DNA from 3 places in the Arthrobacter sp. CMU6 genome. Region 2 is predicted to be linked to each of the others. Evidence: riboswitches for the same ligand, from Rfam matches in the RefSeq annotation. Region 2 holds a riboswitch; each other region holds the start of a gene.

Region 1 (5,703 bases), on a different contig from region 2:
CCAGCGGTGCCAGGTACTCGGGAAAGATACTGACGACGTCGACTCTCATCTACGCTCTGGCCTCCGGCTCGGCCTCGTCCTCGTCCTCGGCGGAGTCCGAACCGCGGGTCTCCGGGTCCTCAGCGCCCTCCTCGTTGATCTCGAACAGGCCCGCCGGCGGAGTGAGCAGGATGTAGCCCTCCTCGATGTTCACCTCGGGGACGATCTGTTCCACGAACGGGATGAGGATTTCCTTGCCGTCCAGGGCTTCGACGACGAGCAGGTCCTGCACGGGCATGGTGTTCAGGGCAGTGACCTTGCCTACGGCCTGGGAGCCAACACGGGCCTCGAGGCCGACGAGCTCGTGTTCGTACCAGCCCTCGTCGTCGTCCTCGTCGAGTTCTTCGGTTTCGATGAACAGCTTGGCGCCGCGCAGGGTCTCGGCGCGGTTCCGGTCGGCCACCTCCTCAAATCCGAGCAGGAGGATGTCCTTGTTCCAGCGGGCACTGCGGATGGTGAGCGGCCCGGCGGAGGCAGGTTCCACCACCAATTCGGTGCCGGGAACGAACCGGTCCTCCGGCGCGTCGGTGAGCACCTGGACGGTCACCTCGCCGCGGATTCCGTGGGGCTTGCCGATACGGGCCACCTGAAGCTGCATGTGTTCCTCTGTTTTGGACTGCGTGTTGATGCGGGGTCAAGACTTTGCGGGCGTGAGGCCCAAAGCAGTCCGGCCCCTCCACCGTTAGCTGGTGGAGGGGCCGGACAATAAGGCAAGTGCTGCAGGCGCGTTACCGGCGGCGGTCAGTGTCGACAACGTCGACCCTGACCTGCTCGCCATCTGCCAGCGCCGCCACGACCGTGCGCAGTGCGCGCGCGGTGCGGCCCTGGCGTCCGATTACCCGTCCGAGGTCTTCCTGGTGAACGCGCACCTCGAGGGTGTCCCCGCGGCGGTTGTTCTTGGCACTGACCTTGACATCCTCAGGGGAGTCAACAATGCCGCGGACAAGGTGTTCGAGCGCTTCTGCCAGCAATCTACTCAGCCTCGGTGGTCTCTGCTTCAGCCTCGGCGGGGGCTTCCGATGCCTTGGCCTTCTTGGTGATGGCTTCCGGGATGATCACGGAACCCTTCTCCGGAGCAACGAATGCTTCCTTGTCGGCCTTGGTCTTCAGGGTGCCTTCCTGGCCCGGCAGACCCTTGAACTTCTGCCAGTCACCGGTGATCTTCAGGATCGCGGCGACCTGCTCCGACGGCTGCGCGCCGACGGACAGCCAGTACTGTGCACGCTCGGAGTTGACCTCGATGTATGAGGGCTCCTCGGTGGGGTGGTACTTGCCGATCTCTTCGATGGCGCGGCCATCACGCTTGGTGCGTGAATCGGCGACGACGATGCGGTAGTACGGTGCGCGCATCTTACCGAAGCGCTTAAGGCGAATCTTTACGGCCACTTTTGTGGTCACTCCTGTTTCTGAAACGGGGTTGAACCCGCGTTCTGCACCCGTGGGGCGGGCCGTACTTGGGGGTTCGAAAAGGACAGGATCCAGACGCGGAGAGAGGGGCCACGCAGATCGAGTACCTGTCTATTGTGCCAGATCGTCCGCGTTATTTCGACTTGACATGCGGACGGAGGCTTATGGCGCGCTAGGAGGACCAAACGTAGAGGCCGGTCCTGCTGCCTTCGTCCACGGTGCCGGCGAGCTCTGCCAGCTGCCGCACGTAGTTTTTGGCTTCCCCGGCACCAAAGGGCATGTCATCCTCCGCGGCCCAGCGTTCGGCCACATCATCCAAAACGTCGCCCTCACCCTCGGATTCGTAGGTGAGGAGCTCGGCCAGAGCCCGGACCATCGCGGCCGGCACGCCCAGAAGTGAGTCGCTTGCCACGTCCACCATGGCCAGCTCGTAGTCCGCGCCCGCAGCGTGCACCGCGGCGCCGGCGAGGTCGCCGAGCTGCTCGATCTCAAAATCACTGATGCCGGCAATCCGGATGCCGTCCCCGGCAGCGGCGCCGCCTTCCAGCGCCTCTGCACGCTTGAGGGCGTCATTGTGGGTGGCGACAAACACTTCGGTGAAGCCCATGGATTCGTCCTCATTGCGTCGGCGGTGCATGCCCCGGCAGCGGCGGTGCCGGCCGGGGCTCTTCGAATGTCAGCCTAACCCAACCGGGTCCGCCGGGCTTAGCGCACTGGCTTATCGGACTGCAGCCTTACCGGACAGCAACGCGGAGGCGGTTGCGCCACGGATCCTCGAAGCGGAGCTCGGCGCCGGTGTGGTGCGATTCGACTCCGGCGACCCTGAGACGGTCGGCGAGGGCGCCGACGTCGTCCCCGGACGGGACCTCGATCAGGACCTCGCCGAGGCCCAGCGTATCCCGGCGCGGACCGGCACCCCGGCTGTTCCAGACATTCATGGCCATGTGATGGTGGTAGCCGCCAGCGGACACAAAGAGGGCCTGGCCGTGCCAGCCAGCCGTTTTTTCGAACCCCAGGGTGCCGACGTAGAAGTCATGGGCGGACTGGACGTCACCAACCTGCAAATGGACGTGCCCCACCCCCGCGTCGGCGCCGCGCTGGCCTTCCACGGACTCCTGCGTGAGGTGCTCCTGGAGGTACTTCTGCGGCGGCAGCGCCAGGCTGTCCATGACTACATTCTTGCCGTCCCAGGACCAGGCCTCGCGGGGACGGTCCCAGTAGAGCTCGATCCCGTTGCCTTCGGGGTCGGTGAAATAGAACGCCTCGCTCACCAGATGGTCGGCGCTGCCCACAAAGGACTGCGGCTCGTACTGGGCCGCGCTGGCAATGGTGGCGGCCAGCGAGGACTGTTCTTCGAACAGGAGCGCCGTGTGGAAGAGTCCGGCCTCGCCCCGGCCGGGAATGGTGAGGCCCGGAGCGGGAGCAAGGTGCACCAGCGGCGTCGTGCGCCGGCCAAGGTAGAGGCCGCCGTCCTGCTCGGCAACGACATCCAGGCCGAGAGCGCGCTGGTAGTAATCGGTCATGAGCTTCATGTCGCCCACCTTGAGCATGACGGTGCCCATGGTGAGGTCGGCAGGAAGCAAGTCCTGGCTGCTGTCTGCTGCTGTCATTGAATACTCCCGAATGTCCGGACCACCGGATTTCGGCGGCCTCTACATCTCTAAATTACTTGAAGCTTCAATTTATTCCTAATGCACGATCTTTCCCCGAAGCACCACATTCGCAAGGTTCCGGATGGTCTCCGGCACGGCGCGGGGGTCCTCCCGGCAGACTACGACGTCGGCGGCCGCCCCTTCCGCCAGGCCGTCGGCCCCCAGCCAGCGGCGCGCACGCCAGCAGGCCGCGTCCAGCGCCGCCGGCGCCGGAATCCCGGCGGCGTGAAGTTCGAGGATTTCGTCCGCAATACGGCCGTGGCGGATCACGCTGCCGGCGTCCGTTCCCGCGTAAATGTCGACGCCGGCCTCGTAGGCTTCCAGGATGCGCTCGCGACGGCGGTCCCACAGTGCGCGCATGTGTTCCGCATACCGCGGAAACTTCGGCTCGGCCTGGGCGGCGATGTCCGGGAAGGTGGCGATATTGATGAGTGTCGGCACGATCGGCACCTGCTGGTCGACCAGCCGCGGAATGTGCCGTGGCAGCAGGCCGGTGGCGTGTTCGATGCAGTCGATACCGGCGTCCAGCATGTCATCGAGGGTGTCCTCGCCGAAGCAGTGCGCCGTGACCCTCGCCCCTTCGTCGTGGGCGGCGCGGACGGCGTCCCGCACGGCTTCGGCCGGGAATGATGGCGCGAGGTCGCCGGCGGCCCGGTCGATCCAGTCCCCCACCAGCTTGACCCAGCCGTCGCCTTCCCGCGCCTGCTTGCGCACCGCCTCCACGAGGCCCTCCGGCTCGACTTCCACCGCGAAGTTCCTCAGGTACCGGCGGGACCGGGCCACGTGCCGTCCCGCCCTGATGATCCGCGGGATGTCGGCGCGCTGCTGGAGCCACCGGGTGTCGCTGGCGGCCCCGGCGTCCCGGACAAGGAGAGTGCCGGCGTCGCGGTCCGTGATGGCCTGGCGGTACGCGACGTCGTCGTCCACAGGACCGCCCGGGCCCAGTCCGATGTGGCAGTGGGCATCCGCGAAACCGGGCAGGACCCAGCCGTCCAGGACGGCGTCCGGCCGTTGCCCCGGAGGATTGAACGTCAGCTTCCCGTCCACGGCCCAGAGCCCGCGGCGTTCCTCGTCCGCAGCAGTGAGCACGGGTCCGCTGAATTCGATGATGTACGCCATGCTTCCAGCCTAATCGGCTCCCGCCACCGGGATCCTGACCTTTCCGGCGCGGGCTTCACGGTAGACGGGCACAATCCGGCGTGTGGTAGCTTCGTCTACGACCACACGGGTGCCCCTGCAGGGGCTGAGATCAGGCTGGTGCAGCCTGCGACCGTTGAACCTGTCCGGGTAATGCCGGCGAAGGAAGTGAGCAGTAAATTGAGCACCCAGAAACCACAGCTGACCCCTACCCAAATTGATTCAGCCCAAATCAGTGCAGCCCAGAGTGAAGCCGCCGGAAGTACCACGCAGTCACTGAAATCCCATTCACTGGCGTATCTGGAGGGGGACGGCCTGCGGGTTCCGGTAACGGAAATCGCCCTGGAGCCTTCACCTAACGGCGAGCAGAACGCTCCGCTGCGGGTTTACCGCACGGCGGGTCCGGGCAGCGACCCGGTGGTGGGCCTCGCGCCGTTCCGTTCGGAATGGATTGCGGCACGGGCAGACACCGAGACGTACCACGGACGTGAACGGAATCTGCTCGACGACGGCAAGTCGGCCGTGCGCCGTGGCGCGGCCTCCGCTGAATGGAAGGGCGCCAAGCCGGTGCCCCGCCGTGCGGTGGAAGGCAAGACTGTGACGCAGATGCACTATGCCCGGCAAGGCATCATCACCCCAGAAATGCGTTTCGTGGCCCTCCGCGAAAACTGCGATGTGGAACTGGTCCGCAGCGAACTCGCAGCCGGACGGGCCATCATCCCCAGCAACATCAACCACCCGGAATCGGAGCCGATGATCATCGGCAAGGCCTTCCTGGTGAAAATCAACGCCAACATCGGCAACTCGGCCGTCACCAGCTCCATTGCCGAGGAGGTGGACAAGCTGCAGTGGGCCACCCAGTGGGGCGCTGACACGGTCATGGACCTGTCCACGGGAGACGACATCCACACCACACGCGAATGGCTCATCCGCAACTCCCCCGTGCCGATCGGCACGGTGCCGATCTACCAGGCCCTGGAAAAGGTCAACGGCGAAGCGAACGCACTCACCTGGGAAATCTTCCGCGACACCGTCATCGAACAGTGCGAGCAGGGTGTGGACTACATGACAATCCACGCCGGCGTGCTGCTGCGGTACGTGCCGCTCACGGCGAACCGCGTGACCGGTATTGTTTCCCGCGGCGGCTCGATCATGGCCGGCTGGTGCCTTGCCCACCACCAGGAAAACTTCCTGTACACCCACTTTGACGAACTGTGCGAGATCTTCGCGAAGTACGACGTCGCCTTCTCACTGGGAGACGGCCTCCGGCCGGGCGCGACGGCGGATGCCAACGACGCCGCGCAGTTTGCCGAACTGGACACGCTGGCCGAGCTGACCCAGCGTGCCTGGGAGTACGACGTGCAGGTCATGGTGGAAGGTCCGGGGCACATCCCGTTCCATCTGGTACGTGAAAACGTTGAGCGCCAGCAGGAGCTTTGCAAGGGTGCGCCCTTCTACACCCTGGGAC
Region 2 (5,703 bases):
AGCACGGCCCGGTTTCCGGCGAGTGTCAGCGCGTCCCTCATGTCGCCGCCTGTTCTGACGTCGGTTCCGCCGACCGAGGCCCGGACCGCCCGCCGGAGCCCAGCCGCAGCTCGGTGCCGCCGAGCACATGGGTGAACTCCTCGTCGTGCGTCACGGACACCACGGCCGTGCCGGCGTCGAGCAGCTCGGAAAGGAATGAGGCAAGCTCCGCCCAGGTGTTGGCGTCCTGGCCGAACGTGGGCTCGTCCAGGACCAGCACCTGCGGGTGGGCGGCCAGGACAGTGGCCACGGACAGCCGGCGTTTCTCCCCGCCGGACAGGGTGTACGGGTTGGCGTCCACGAGATGCGTGAGGCGCAGGCGCTCCAGCAGCTCGTCGACGCGCTCTTCGCCGTGGCCCAGATGGCGCGGTCCGAACTGCAGCTCGTCCAGGACGCGGCCGGTGACGAATTGGTGCTCAGGTTCCTGGAACACTGTGCCGATCCGGGCGATCAGCTGTTCGGCCCGCCACTTGTAGGGGTCGATTCCGGCTCCGCCGCTCAGCTCAACAGTCGCGGAGACCTTGCCGTCCACCGGCGGCAGCAGTCCGGCGAGGGTCAGCGCGAACGTGGACTTGCCGGCGCCGTTGGGGCCGGTGACGGTCAGCGCCTCCCCCGCGCGGACCTGCGCCGTGACGTCCCGCAATACGGGCTCGGGCGGCACGGAGCGGAAGCCGCGGCGCCGGGGCCGTTCCCGCGACACTGCGAGCTTTTCGGCGGCGAGCAGCAGCTGGCCGCTGTCACTGCCGGGGATACCGGCCGCCAGGCGGCGGCGTGTTTCGGGGACGTAGCCCGGGACCCAGACACCAGCGGCGGTAAGCATCCCGCGGGCCTGTTCGAGGACCTCGTCCGGTGTCCCGTCGATAAGCACCGCGCCGTTCACGGCGGATCCCGGCTGCAGGACCACGATGCGGTCCACCAGGTCTTTCCAGGCCGCCACCCGATGCTCCACCACCACCATGGTGGCCCCGGTCTTGTCGAGGCTGCGGCCCACGGCGTCCCGGACCTCCAGGACGCCGGCGGGGTCGAGGTTCGCGGTGGGCTCGTCCAGCAGGATGAGTCCAGGACGCATCGCCAGGATACCGGCGAGCGCCAGGCGCTGCTTCTGGCCGCCGGACAGGGCCGACGTCGGGTGGTCCAGCGGCAGGTGCGAGAGTCCGACGTCGTCCAGTGCCTCGTGCACGCGGCGCCAGATCTCATCGCGCGGCACGGAGAGGTTCTCGGCGCCGAAGGCGACGTCGTCGCCGAGGCGGGAGAGGACCACTTGGGTTTCCGGGTCCTGCTGCATGAGTCCGGCACGGCCCCGCTGCGCGCGTGGGGACGCGCCGTCGATGAGCAGCTCGCCGCTCTCGTCCGCGTCGTCGCTGTCAGCGGAACCGGTGCCTTCGTCGCTGTCCCCCAGCACACCGGCCAGGGCGTGGAGCAGCGTGGACTTGCCGGCCCCGGACGGGCCGAGCAGCAGGACCCGTTCGCCGGGCCGGATGTCCAAATCCAGGGCATGGACGGCGGGTTTGGTGCGGCCGGCGTGGCGCCAGCCCCACCCGCGGGCGTGAACCGCGGCGGGGCGGACGCCGCCGTCGTGGGATGCGGGCATCAGTTGAAGACGGGCTCCGTGGCTGCCTTGCGGGACGCGAAGGAACTCAGCACGCCCGTCTTGGCCAGGCCGCGGGTGGCGATCCAGGACAGGGCACCGGCGATGATCGCGCCGGAAATGGCCGTGAAGATGATGTACGCGAGCTTGTCGCCGGCGGCGTAGGCGATGTTCCAGCCCCACGGCGCAAACGAGTCGTTGAGGCCGCAGAACAGGCCGGCGCCGGCACCCGCAAGCAGCGAAGCCGGGAGGTTGAACTTCCGGTACACCAGCGCGGCGAACACGAGCTCCGCGCCCAGGCCCTGAAGGACACCGGAGATCAGCACCGTGGTGCCGTACTGCGAGCCCATGAGGAGCTCGCCCGTGGCAGCCACCGTTTCGCAGAACAGCGCCGCGCCGGGCTTGCGGATGATGAGCATGCCCAGGACCGCCGGAATCATCCAGCCGCCTGCGTACAGGCCTGTCAGCGGCGGGTAGACGGCGTTGACCGGGGTGGAGATGAGGTTGGCGCCCTGGGACCAGGCCCAGAAGATCACGCCGCCGGCAACGGCGATGAGCGCCGCCACCACGATGTCGGCCACGCGCCAGTTGTAGCTGGTCTTCTTGATTGCTGCAGTTGTCATGATGATCCTCCTGAGGAACAGGAGGGGAAAGCGTTCCCCCGGTTGCCGGTGGCTGGGCCACCTGCTGCCGGGCACTTTGAGAACTCGACTCCCTTGCGCCGGTACTAGCCGGATCAGGTTCGAGGGTCTGCGGCTGTCCGCACTCTCAGCGCCCATCCGCGGTTGCGCTGGCAGTTGCCTTTGCATCCCGACGGCGGCGCTCCCCTGTCGTGATAAATCCGCCCTTGTGGGCGGGTCCAGTTTACACCTCGGCGGCCCCGGGAACGCGGGGTGCCGTCACAATCCGGAAGTCATCCTGCGCTGCCGGGACGGCGGTCCGGAGTACATTGGTGGCCATGACGCAACAGGACTCCGGCAGCGCTGCCCTGCCCGCCTTTGACCCCGATTCCGCCGAGGACCAGCCCGCGGGATCCCTGGAAGCCCTGATCGGTCAGATCGAGGGTGAAATCGCCGAACTGCAGTTCCCGAGGTTCAGCAAGGACGATGCCCTGGCGCTTGGCCTGGAACTGGTGGAACGCGGTAAGGAGGACAATCTGCCCATCGCCATCGACATCACCAAGGGCGAACAGGTCCTCTTCCACGTTGCCCTTGAGGGCGCCACCCCGGACAACGAGGGCTGGGTGCGGGCCAAGCAGCGGACTGCCGTGCGCTACGAGGAGCCCTCGCTGCTGGTTGGCCTGCGCGGCAGGGTGGGCGGGGGCCGGATCGAGGACAACGCCTGGTTCGACCAGTCCGCCTATGCCGCCCACGGCGGAGCCTTCCCCATCTATGTCCGGGATGTCGGCGCGGTGGCCGTGGTCACGGTGTCCGGGCTGCCGCAGAAGGCGGACCACGACCTCGTGGTGCAGGCGTTGCGGGAAATCCACCGGTCCATGCCGATAGGCTAGGGAAAGACCAGTGTTCATCACGCGAGGAGTTCCGGAATGAGTTTCTTCATCAAGCTGCTTGGCACCGGCGTCAGCCTGCTGGCAGGCTTCGCCGGCACCAAGGCCGTCGATACCATCTGGGAAAAGGTCACCGGGAGAAAGCCCCCCAAAGGCGACAAGGACGACGTCCCCACCACGCTGCGCACGGCCCTGACGTTCGCGCTCGTCTCCGCCTCGGTAAGCGCAGTGATCCAGGTGCTGGCCAACCGCGGCACCCAGCGGGCCATCACCCGCTTCGCCAAGACCCAGGACATCGTCTAGCGGCGCACGGCCCGAGCACCGGGCAGTGCTGGCGTCCCGGTTCTACGGGCTCAAACCGGCTGTACGGTTACCGGTTCAACCAGAGGTGCGGTTGCCGCCGTCGTCCTCTTCCGATGCACGGGCCGCCTTGGCGGCCTTCAGCACCACAGCCTCCAGCTCATCGGTGCTGAGCAGCTCCTTGTGGAGGTGTTTGGTGCGGTAGCCGGCGCGGCCCACCATATGGGCCGAGACCGGCGCGGTGAGCAGCTGGAAGATCCAGGCCACGACCAGCACCGGCCACACCCACCAGGTGCGCAGCTGCAGCCCCACCGCCGCCAGCAGCAGGAACAGCCCGAGCACCTGCGGCTTGGTGGCGGCGTGCATGCGGCTCATCAAGTCCGGGAAGCGGATCAGGCCGATGGCGGCGGCGAGGGACATCAGCGCGCCCGCCACCATGAACACGGCCGATACAGCATCGATCACGGTATCCACGGCACTCGGTTCAGGACTCATTGGGCTGCTCCCGCCTGTCGGCCACGAAGCGGGCCACCGTGACCGAGCCGATGAACCCGATGACGGACACCGCCACCACCAGCATCAGGTTGTTCAGGTGCCGGTTCACGGCCATGTCGATGCACAGCGCCGCCCCGAGGATGGCCAGCAGCACATCCGCGGCGAGGACCCGGTCCAGCAGCGAGGGGCCGCGGGCGATCCGGATGATCGCGCCCGCGGCGGCGAGGGCCAGCGCCACAGCCGTGACGGTGAGGACCAGCTCCATCATGCGCCAACCTCCTGGTTCAGGGCGGCAAGCTCTTCCTTGGTTCCCATGATCCTGATGAGCCCCGCTTCGGTGTCCCGGACTTCCTTGCGCAGCTTGAGGACATCCTCGCCGTTGCGGACGTTCAGTCCGTGGATGTAGAGCGTGGAGGTGGATCTGTCCATCTCCACAACCAGTGACCCCGGGATCAGGGAGATCACGTGGCCGGTCGCCGTCACCATCAGGTCCGAATGGCTGCGCAACGGAACAGCGACGACGGCGTTGGTCACCTTGGGCCCCTGGGCCACCGCAAGGTAGAACACCTGGCAGCTGGCGGCCACCACCCTGCCGAGGAACACCGCCGCGAACGGAACGGCCCGCAGCACGTTGAACCGGCCGCTCAGCTCCACCGGCGGCAGGTAGAACAGGCGCGCCACCGCAACCGCGAGCAGGGCGCCGAAGAGCAGGTTGCCGGGGCTGAAGTCCTGCCAGAGTGCTCCCCAGACGATGACCAGCCAGACCAGCAGCGGCAGTTCCTGCCGCAGGGACACCCTTTTCCGGCTCACTTTCCGCCTCCGTTCAGCGCCAGGGCCGGAACGGGCGCGGCGTCACCGAGCACCGCCTGGATGTAAGCGGACCTGTCCAGCATGGCCGCGGCGGACTGGTCCGCCACCTGGAAAAGAGGTCCGGCGAAGACGGTGAGCGCCACGCCCAGCACCACCAGGCCCAGCGTGGACCCGACCATGGTCCGGGGCAGGAGGCGCACCGCCGTCGTGCCCTTTTCCGGGACGGGGACCGCCAGGAGTACCGGGTCGGGGTGCTCAGCATCCTCGGCCTTGCGCCAGAAGGCACGGTTCCATACCCGGGCGACGGCCAGGAGGGTCAGGAGGCTTGTCAGCACGCCGCCGATCACCAGGGCGTAGGCCAGCGGGGTTCCCAGCCCGATGCCGGCCTGGATCAGGCCGAGCTTGCCGAGGAAACCCGAGAACGGCGGGATGCCGGCCAGGTTCATGGCGGGCACGAAGAACAGCAGGGCCAGCAGTGGGGACAGTTTGGCCAGCCCGGCGAGCCGGTCCACCGAGGAGCTGCCGCCGCGGCGCTCGATCAGTCCGGTGACCAGGAAGAGGCTGGTCTGGATGGTGATGTGGTGGGCCACGTAGAACACGGCAGCGGCGAGGCCTGCCACGGAGGACATCGCCAGGCCGAACACCATGTAGCCGATGTGGCTGACCAGGGTGAAGGACAGCAGACGCTTGATGTCGCTCTGGGCGAGGGCACCCAGGATGCCGACGACCATGGTCAGCAGCGCCACCACCATCAGCGGCGTGTTGAGGCTGTCGCCGGGGAACAGCAGGGTTTCCGTGCGGACCATGGCGTAGACGCCCACTTTGGTCAGCAGGCCGGCGAACACGGCAGTGACCGGGGCCGGCGCGGTGGGGTAGGAGTCCGGAAGCCAGAAGGACAGGGGGAAGACGGCGGCCTTGATGCCGAAGGCAACCAGCAGCATGACGTGCAGGAGCGTCTTGGTTC
Region 3 (5,703 bases), on a different contig from region 2:
CCTTCGTGGTCCCCACGTAGGTGACCAGGCCGGGCATAATGGCCACCGTGTCAGGGTTTCGCCCCACGGCTGCGATGCGCCTTTTCATATCGGCGTAATAGTCCTGGGCCGAGGGCAGATCATAGGCGACGGCGTAGATCCCCTCGGCATACCGTGAAGCCAGGACGCGGCCCTGCTCGGAGGCGCCTGCCTGGAACAGCACAGGCCGGCCTTGGGGCGGCCGGGGCACTGTCAGCGGTCCCTCCACCCGGAAATGGTCACCGACATGGTGCAACGGCTGCAGTTTATCCGGATCACCGTAGGCGCCCGCCCGGTCCATCATCAGCGCATCATCGGCCCAGGAATCCCAGAGCCGTAGCGCCACCTCAATAAATTCCGCCGCCCTGGCATACCGTTCCCCATGAGCAGGCATCGCCTCCAACCCATGGTTGCGGGCTTCGGCGTCGAACATGGAAGTAACGACGTTCCAGCCGACGCGTCCGGCGCTGATGTGATCAAGGGACGCCAGCATCCGCGCAGCATGGAAGGGTGTGTAAAAAGTCGTCGAGACGGTGCTGACCAGCCCAATCCTGCTGGTGGCCCGGGCCATCGCCGCCAGCGCGGTCAGTGGTTCAAGGAACCACCGCGGTCCCTCGCCCGGATCGCCGACGGAGTGACCATCGGCGAAAAACACCGCATCGAAAAGACCCCGTTCGGCGCTTTGGGCCAACCGTTCGTAAAAGCCAATGTTCCCCAGCTGGTCCACCGGGGATCCCGGCCTGCGCCAGGCGGCCCCGTGGTGGCCGCAGCCGAAGAGGAAAGCATTGAAGTGAAGCTGCCGCTGGGATGCGGCCGGGTCCGGCATGGCGCTCCGCCCCTAGTTCATGACCAGGCCGCCGTCGACCACCAGATTTTGACCGGTGACGGAGCGGGCCCAGGGGGAGGCGAAGAACAGGATGGCGTCGGCAAATCCCGACGGGGTGGTGACCCGGCGCAGGGGTGTGGCCGCGGCGATGTAGTCGAAAACCTCCTCAGGCGTGGCGGCGCTGGCATCGGTAGTGCGCAGCAGCCCGCCGGAGACCATGTTCACCGAAACATTGTGCTGGCCCAGGTCGGCGGCCATCGTTCGGGTTAAAGCCAGCAGGGCCGCCTTCGCCGCGGTGTAATCGTGGTAGGGGACCACCGGGTTCTGGAACAGGTTGGTGCCGATGTTGATGATCCGGCCGAATCCGTGTTCCAGCATGCCAGGCAGTGCCTGCTGAATGGTGTTCAGCGCGCCGCGGACGCTGCCGGAGAACTGGGCTTCGAATTCCGGCCAGGTGATGCCGGCAGCGCCGGACCGGGCGTCGCCGTTGAAGGAGAAATCCGCCAGGGCGTTATTGACCACGGTGGTCACCGCCCCGCCGAAGTGGGCCTGGGCTTGGGCCAGCGTGGCTGCGACCTGATCGGCGTCGGTCACGTCAGCCTGCAGGGCAACAGCCTGGCCGGGGCCGTACTTTGCGGCCAGAGCTTCGCTCTCCTCTGCGCTGTTGCGGTAATTGATCACTACCCGGGAGCCCTGGTCCGCAAACGCCTGAACGATGCTGTGGCCGAGGCCGCGTCCGCCACCGGTGACGAGGACGATCTGTTCTGAGATTTGCATGGTTCTTCGCTTTCTTTCGGGGGGACGAAACGAATGGATGGCACTGCGCAGTTCTATGGCAGGTGCGGTTTCTCCGGGCATGCTTGTGCCGATGCCCGGCTAGGCGGCTAGGTCCTCAGGAACCCCACCGTGCGACAAAGTCTTCGGCGCTGTGCCTTGGATTATCCGCAGCGCATATGGCTGACACGACCGCTAACCCCGATGCCCCGGCGCGGCGCAGCGGGACGACATCACCGGGTTTAATGCCGCCTATGGCAACACACGGCAGGGGCGTAGCGGCCGCGGTTCGCCCGAAGCCCTCAATGCCCAACGGAGCCGGGTGGTCAGGCTTTGTGGAAGTCGGACGGATAACCCCCACCCCTAGGTAATCCACCGTCCCCGCGGGCAGGGCATGCAGGGTATCCAAATGTTCGCGGGTGTTTGCGGTCAGTCCGACGACGGCCCCGGCGCCCACCAGCGCCCGAACCCGTTCGACGGGAAGATCGCTCTGGCCCACATGAACTCCGTGCACGGCGGCCCCTGCCGCCCGCGCCGCCAAGAACACGTCGATCCGGTCATCCACCAAAACGGTAGCCGCGTGCCCCACAGCTTCAGCGGTACGGAGGACCAGCTCGTACAGGTCGGCGGTGCTCGCGCTTTTTTCACGGACCTGGACGATCCGCACCCCGCCTGCAACAGCCGCCCGGGCAGTCTCCACCACTCCCCTGGGACCGCATAGCTGCGGATCGGTCACCAAATAGATGCCCTCGATGCGCCCGGCCGTCCTGTCCCCGGCGGTCATGAGATATTCATTCGGGAGGAGATCATTTCATCGTTGATACCTGTCAGGGCGTCAAGGAACGCGACGGCGAAAGTGCCCGGGCCGGGGACGCCCTCAGCTGCCGTTTCCGCGGCCACCGTGTATACGGCAGTGGCAGCGGCGGTAGCGGCGAGCTTGTCATCGTTGACGGCGAGAAAGGCCGCGGTGACGGCTCCCAGCGCACAGCCTCCGCCGGTGACTTTGGTCAGATGCGGGTGGCCGTTGCTGATCCTGATGACATCAGTACCATCCGTGATGATGTCGGTTGGCCCCGAGACGGCCAGTATCGACTCGTACCGGCGGGCCAGGCTCTTGGCTGCGTCCAAGGCGGTTTCCGACCCATCCACGGCATCGACGCCGCGTCCGCCCTGCCCCACGCCGGCCAGCGCCAGGACCTCTGAAGCGTTGCCGCGGACCGCCGTCGGGCGGTGATCCAGCAGCTCGGCGGCCAGCGCCGTACGGACCGGCAAAACGCCGACGGCCACCGGATCAAGAACCCAGGGCGTCCCGGATTCGGACGCGCCGTGCACAGCCTTGCGCATGCCCGCCTGCTGTTCTTCGTGAGGGGTGCCCAGATTCACGAGCACTCCCGACGCGACCCGCGCGAACGGTCCTGCCTCGGCGGGGACATCAACCATCGCCGGTGCCGCGCCTAGGGCAAGCAGCACATTGGCGGTGAAATTCGTCACCACGGTATTGGTCAAGCACTGAATCAGTGGTGTTGTTCCCCGGACCCGTTCGAGCATGGTCCAGGCATGGTCAGGCGTCAGGCGAATAGTCATTCGCGACATCCCTTCGCTAGTACTAACTAGATCAGGTTCAACGGGTGTTCTCTCAGCCCTTATCAGCAGGGCACCCCGTGTCACTGAAGCAAACCCTACTCCTAACCGGGGGCTTGCCAAAGAAATGCCCCCCCGGTGTACAGTCAGGTTCGAACACGGGAGTCCGGTGAGCCGGGCTGAGAGGAAGCTTCTCAAGCTTCGACCGTTGAACCTGATCTGGATCATGCCAGCGCAGGGAGAGACAAGACTCTAATCCCGTGCCCTGTTTATTCCTCAGAAAGGGCGCGATAGTGCATCCCCAAACCTCGACCACCCCGGCCCCGACGACGCCTGCCCGAAAACGCGTCCCCTTCACGCTCAAAGACCTCGTGCTGTTGGTTGTTCTCGGTGTGGTTTTCGGCTTCCTCTACTGGGCTTTGGTCCAGGCCTGGACCGGGCTCTCCGTCCTGATGGGTCCCGCCGGAGACCTGGCATCCCATTTCCTGATCGGGGGCTGGCTGCTGGTCGCCCCGATCGCAATAGCCATCATCAGGCGCCCCTTCGCCGGGATCATTGCGGAAATGCTGGCTGCCGGAATCGAGATAATCTTTCTTGGCTCACCCGCTGGCCCGATGCTCTTCCTCGTTGCCGCCATCCAGGGTCTGGGCAGCGAGCTGCCCTTCGCGCTGACCCGCTACAAGTCCTTCAGCTGGAGGATCTACGCGCTTTCCGGGCTGATGGGCGCGGGACTGGTGTTCTTCTTCTCAGCGTTCCGTTTCGGCTGGTACGGCCAGGACCTGTTTGTCATCCGGCTGGCGATCCAGCTGGTCTCGGGGATTGTCCTCGGCGGGCTGCTCGCCCGCATGATCGTGCAGGCTGTCGTAAAGACCGGGGTTGTTGATAATTTCGCGATCGGCCGTGACCGGCTCATCAAGGTCTAAGGCAGTGAAAAGCCCCCGGGTGCCCGCAGTGGTGCTGGAGCACGTCTCCGTTGAATATCCGCACCGTACCGCTCCGGTGCTGCGCAATATCTCCCTGCGGCTCGCTGCAGGTGAACACGCCATCATTTTCGGGCCTTCCGGGGCAGGAAAATCAACGCTGCTGCAGCTGCTTACCGGCGTCATCCCGCACTCGGTGGTAGCGACTTTGACCGGGAACGTCACCGTCTGCGGCCGCCAAACGACGGAAACTGAAGTCGTAGAACTCTCACGCCAGGTCAGTGTCCTGAACCAGGATCCGGAATCGTCGATCTGCCTGCCGGATGTAGAGCAGGAGCTGGCACTGCCGCTGGAAAACCGCGGCGTCGCCCCGCATCTGATTCCTGCACGCATCAGCACCGCCCTGGATGCCGTCAGTGCCCATGCACTCAGGAGCCGCGGAACCGCACGGCTGTCCGGCGGGGAGGGGCAGCGAATCGCCTTGGCAGCAAGCCTAATCGTCGAGCCGGAATTGCTGCTGCTTGACGAGCCGACGTCCATGCTCGATGCCGAGGGTATAGCGTCGGTAAGGGAGGCCATTGCCGACGCGGTTGGCAGGTACGGTCCCGCAGTGGTGCTCGTGGAGCACCGGATCGACGAATTTGCGGGCCCTGCCGGCTTGAGCAGCCTGCCGGAACGAGCGATCGTGCTCAGCGCAGACGGGGACATCCTTGCCGACGGGCCAACGGAAGCCGTCCTGGCACAGGAAGCCCCTGAGCTGCTGGCCGCGGGCTGCTGGCTGCCCTTGGAATCAGAACTGCAGGCTGTATTCGGCGTGCCGGGCGGCCTGGGCTCTCCAGAAGTGCGCGCCGCCTTGCGGGCCCTGGCCGGACCGGAGGCGGCAGCCCTGGACGCCGCCGCGCCAGATGTCACCGCGCCGGAACCGGCGGTAAAACCGGAAACGCAGCCCGGCCGGGGCGAGGTGGTGCTGGCCGCCGAAGGGCTTTGGGTCAGCCGCACAGTACTCCCGGCGAGGCGCCGCGCCCGAAACCTGAGGCGGCATCCGTCCGCTTCAGTTCCGCCGGACGACAATGAAGTGCTGCTCCGAAACATCAACCTTCACCTGTATGCAGGGGAAATTGTCGCAGTGCTCGGCGCCAACGGGGTTGGGAAAACTTCCCTGATGCTCTCTCTGGCCGGACTGCTTGCTCCGGCTGCCGGAGCCGTAACGGGCCAGCGGCCGGGTATGGTCTTCCAGAACCCGGAACACCAGTTCGTATCCACCACGGTCTTGGGCGAGGTCGGCTATGGCGTGGACCCCGGGGCATCGATGGAGGAACTGCTCGCCGAGCACCGGCTGGCGCATCTGGCGGATCAGAACCCCTACCGGCTCTCCGGCGGCGAAAAGCGACGCCTCAGTGTGGCAGCGATGCTGGCGCACTCCCGGCCTGCACTCCTGGCCGATGAGCCAACGTTCGGCCTAGACCGCAGCGCCACCATCGCAGCAATTGGCGCTTTTCGTGCCGCGGCAGCCAAGGGCACGGCCATTGTCCTGTCCAGCCACGACCTGCGTACCGTCGCCACCCTGGCCCACCGGGCGGTGGT

What was found. A riboswitch is a leader RNA that binds a small molecule or an ion and turns the genes downstream of it on or off. The one in region 2 is predicted to bind thiamine pyrophosphate.
Region 1: another riboswitch for thiamine pyrophosphate. It lies ahead of thiC (phosphomethylpyrimidine synthase ThiC); the one in region 2 lies ahead of AC5RWD_RS05795 (ECF transporter S component).
Region 3: another riboswitch for thiamine pyrophosphate. It lies ahead of thiM (hydroxyethylthiazole kinase); the one in region 2 lies ahead of AC5RWD_RS05795 (ECF transporter S component).

The regions. Positions count from the first base shown of each region.
Region 1 covers NZ_JBNHFL010000026.1:55,475-61,177, reverse strand. The annotation lists gene trmD (tRNA (guanosine(37)-N1)-methyltransferase TrmD) at 1-49, opposite strand, end outside; gene rimM (ribosome maturation factor RimM) at 50-637, opposite strand; gene AC5RWD_RS17420 (RNA-binding protein) at 768-1,010, opposite strand; gene rpsP (30S ribosomal protein S16) at 1,012-1,425, opposite strand; gene AC5RWD_RS17410 (hypothetical protein) at 1,619-2,053, opposite strand; gene AC5RWD_RS17405 (VOC family protein) at 2,181-3,056, opposite strand; gene AC5RWD_RS17400 (amidohydrolase family protein) at 3,135-4,217, opposite strand; TPP riboswitch at 4,313-4,420, shown strand; gene thiC (phosphomethylpyrimidine synthase ThiC) at 4,416-5,703, shown strand, end outside.
Region 2 covers NZ_JBNHFL010000006.1:37,018-42,720, reverse strand. The annotation lists gene AC5RWD_RS05805 (energy-coupling factor transporter transmembrane component T family protein) at 1-41, opposite strand, end outside; gene AC5RWD_RS05800 (ABC transporter ATP-binding protein) at 38-1,630, opposite strand; gene AC5RWD_RS05795 (ECF transporter S component) at 1,630-2,250, opposite strand; TPP riboswitch at 2,323-2,466, opposite strand; gene AC5RWD_RS05790 (heme-degrading domain-containing protein) at 2,586-3,137, shown strand; gene AC5RWD_RS05785 (DUF4235 domain-containing protein) at 3,174-3,437, shown strand; gene mnhG (monovalent cation/H(+) antiporter subunit G) at 3,513-3,929, opposite strand; gene AC5RWD_RS05775 (MrpF/PhaF family protein) at 3,919-4,197, opposite strand; gene AC5RWD_RS05770 (Na+/H+ antiporter subunit E) at 4,194-4,739, opposite strand; gene AC5RWD_RS05765 (Na+/H+ antiporter subunit D) at 4,736-5,703, opposite strand, start outside.
Region 3 covers NZ_JBNHFL010000003.1:138,892-144,594, forward strand. The annotation lists gene AC5RWD_RS03195 (LLM class flavin-dependent oxidoreductase) at 1-844, opposite strand, end outside; gene AC5RWD_RS03200 (3-oxoacyl-ACP reductase) at 857-1,621, opposite strand; gene thiE (thiamine phosphate synthase) at 1,737-2,402, opposite strand; gene thiM (hydroxyethylthiazole kinase) at 2,399-3,202, opposite strand; TPP riboswitch at 3,194-3,290, opposite strand; TPP riboswitch at 3,348-3,457, shown strand; gene AC5RWD_RS03215 (ECF transporter S component) at 3,493-4,122, shown strand; gene AC5RWD_RS03220 (ABC transporter ATP-binding protein) at 4,127-5,703, shown strand, end outside.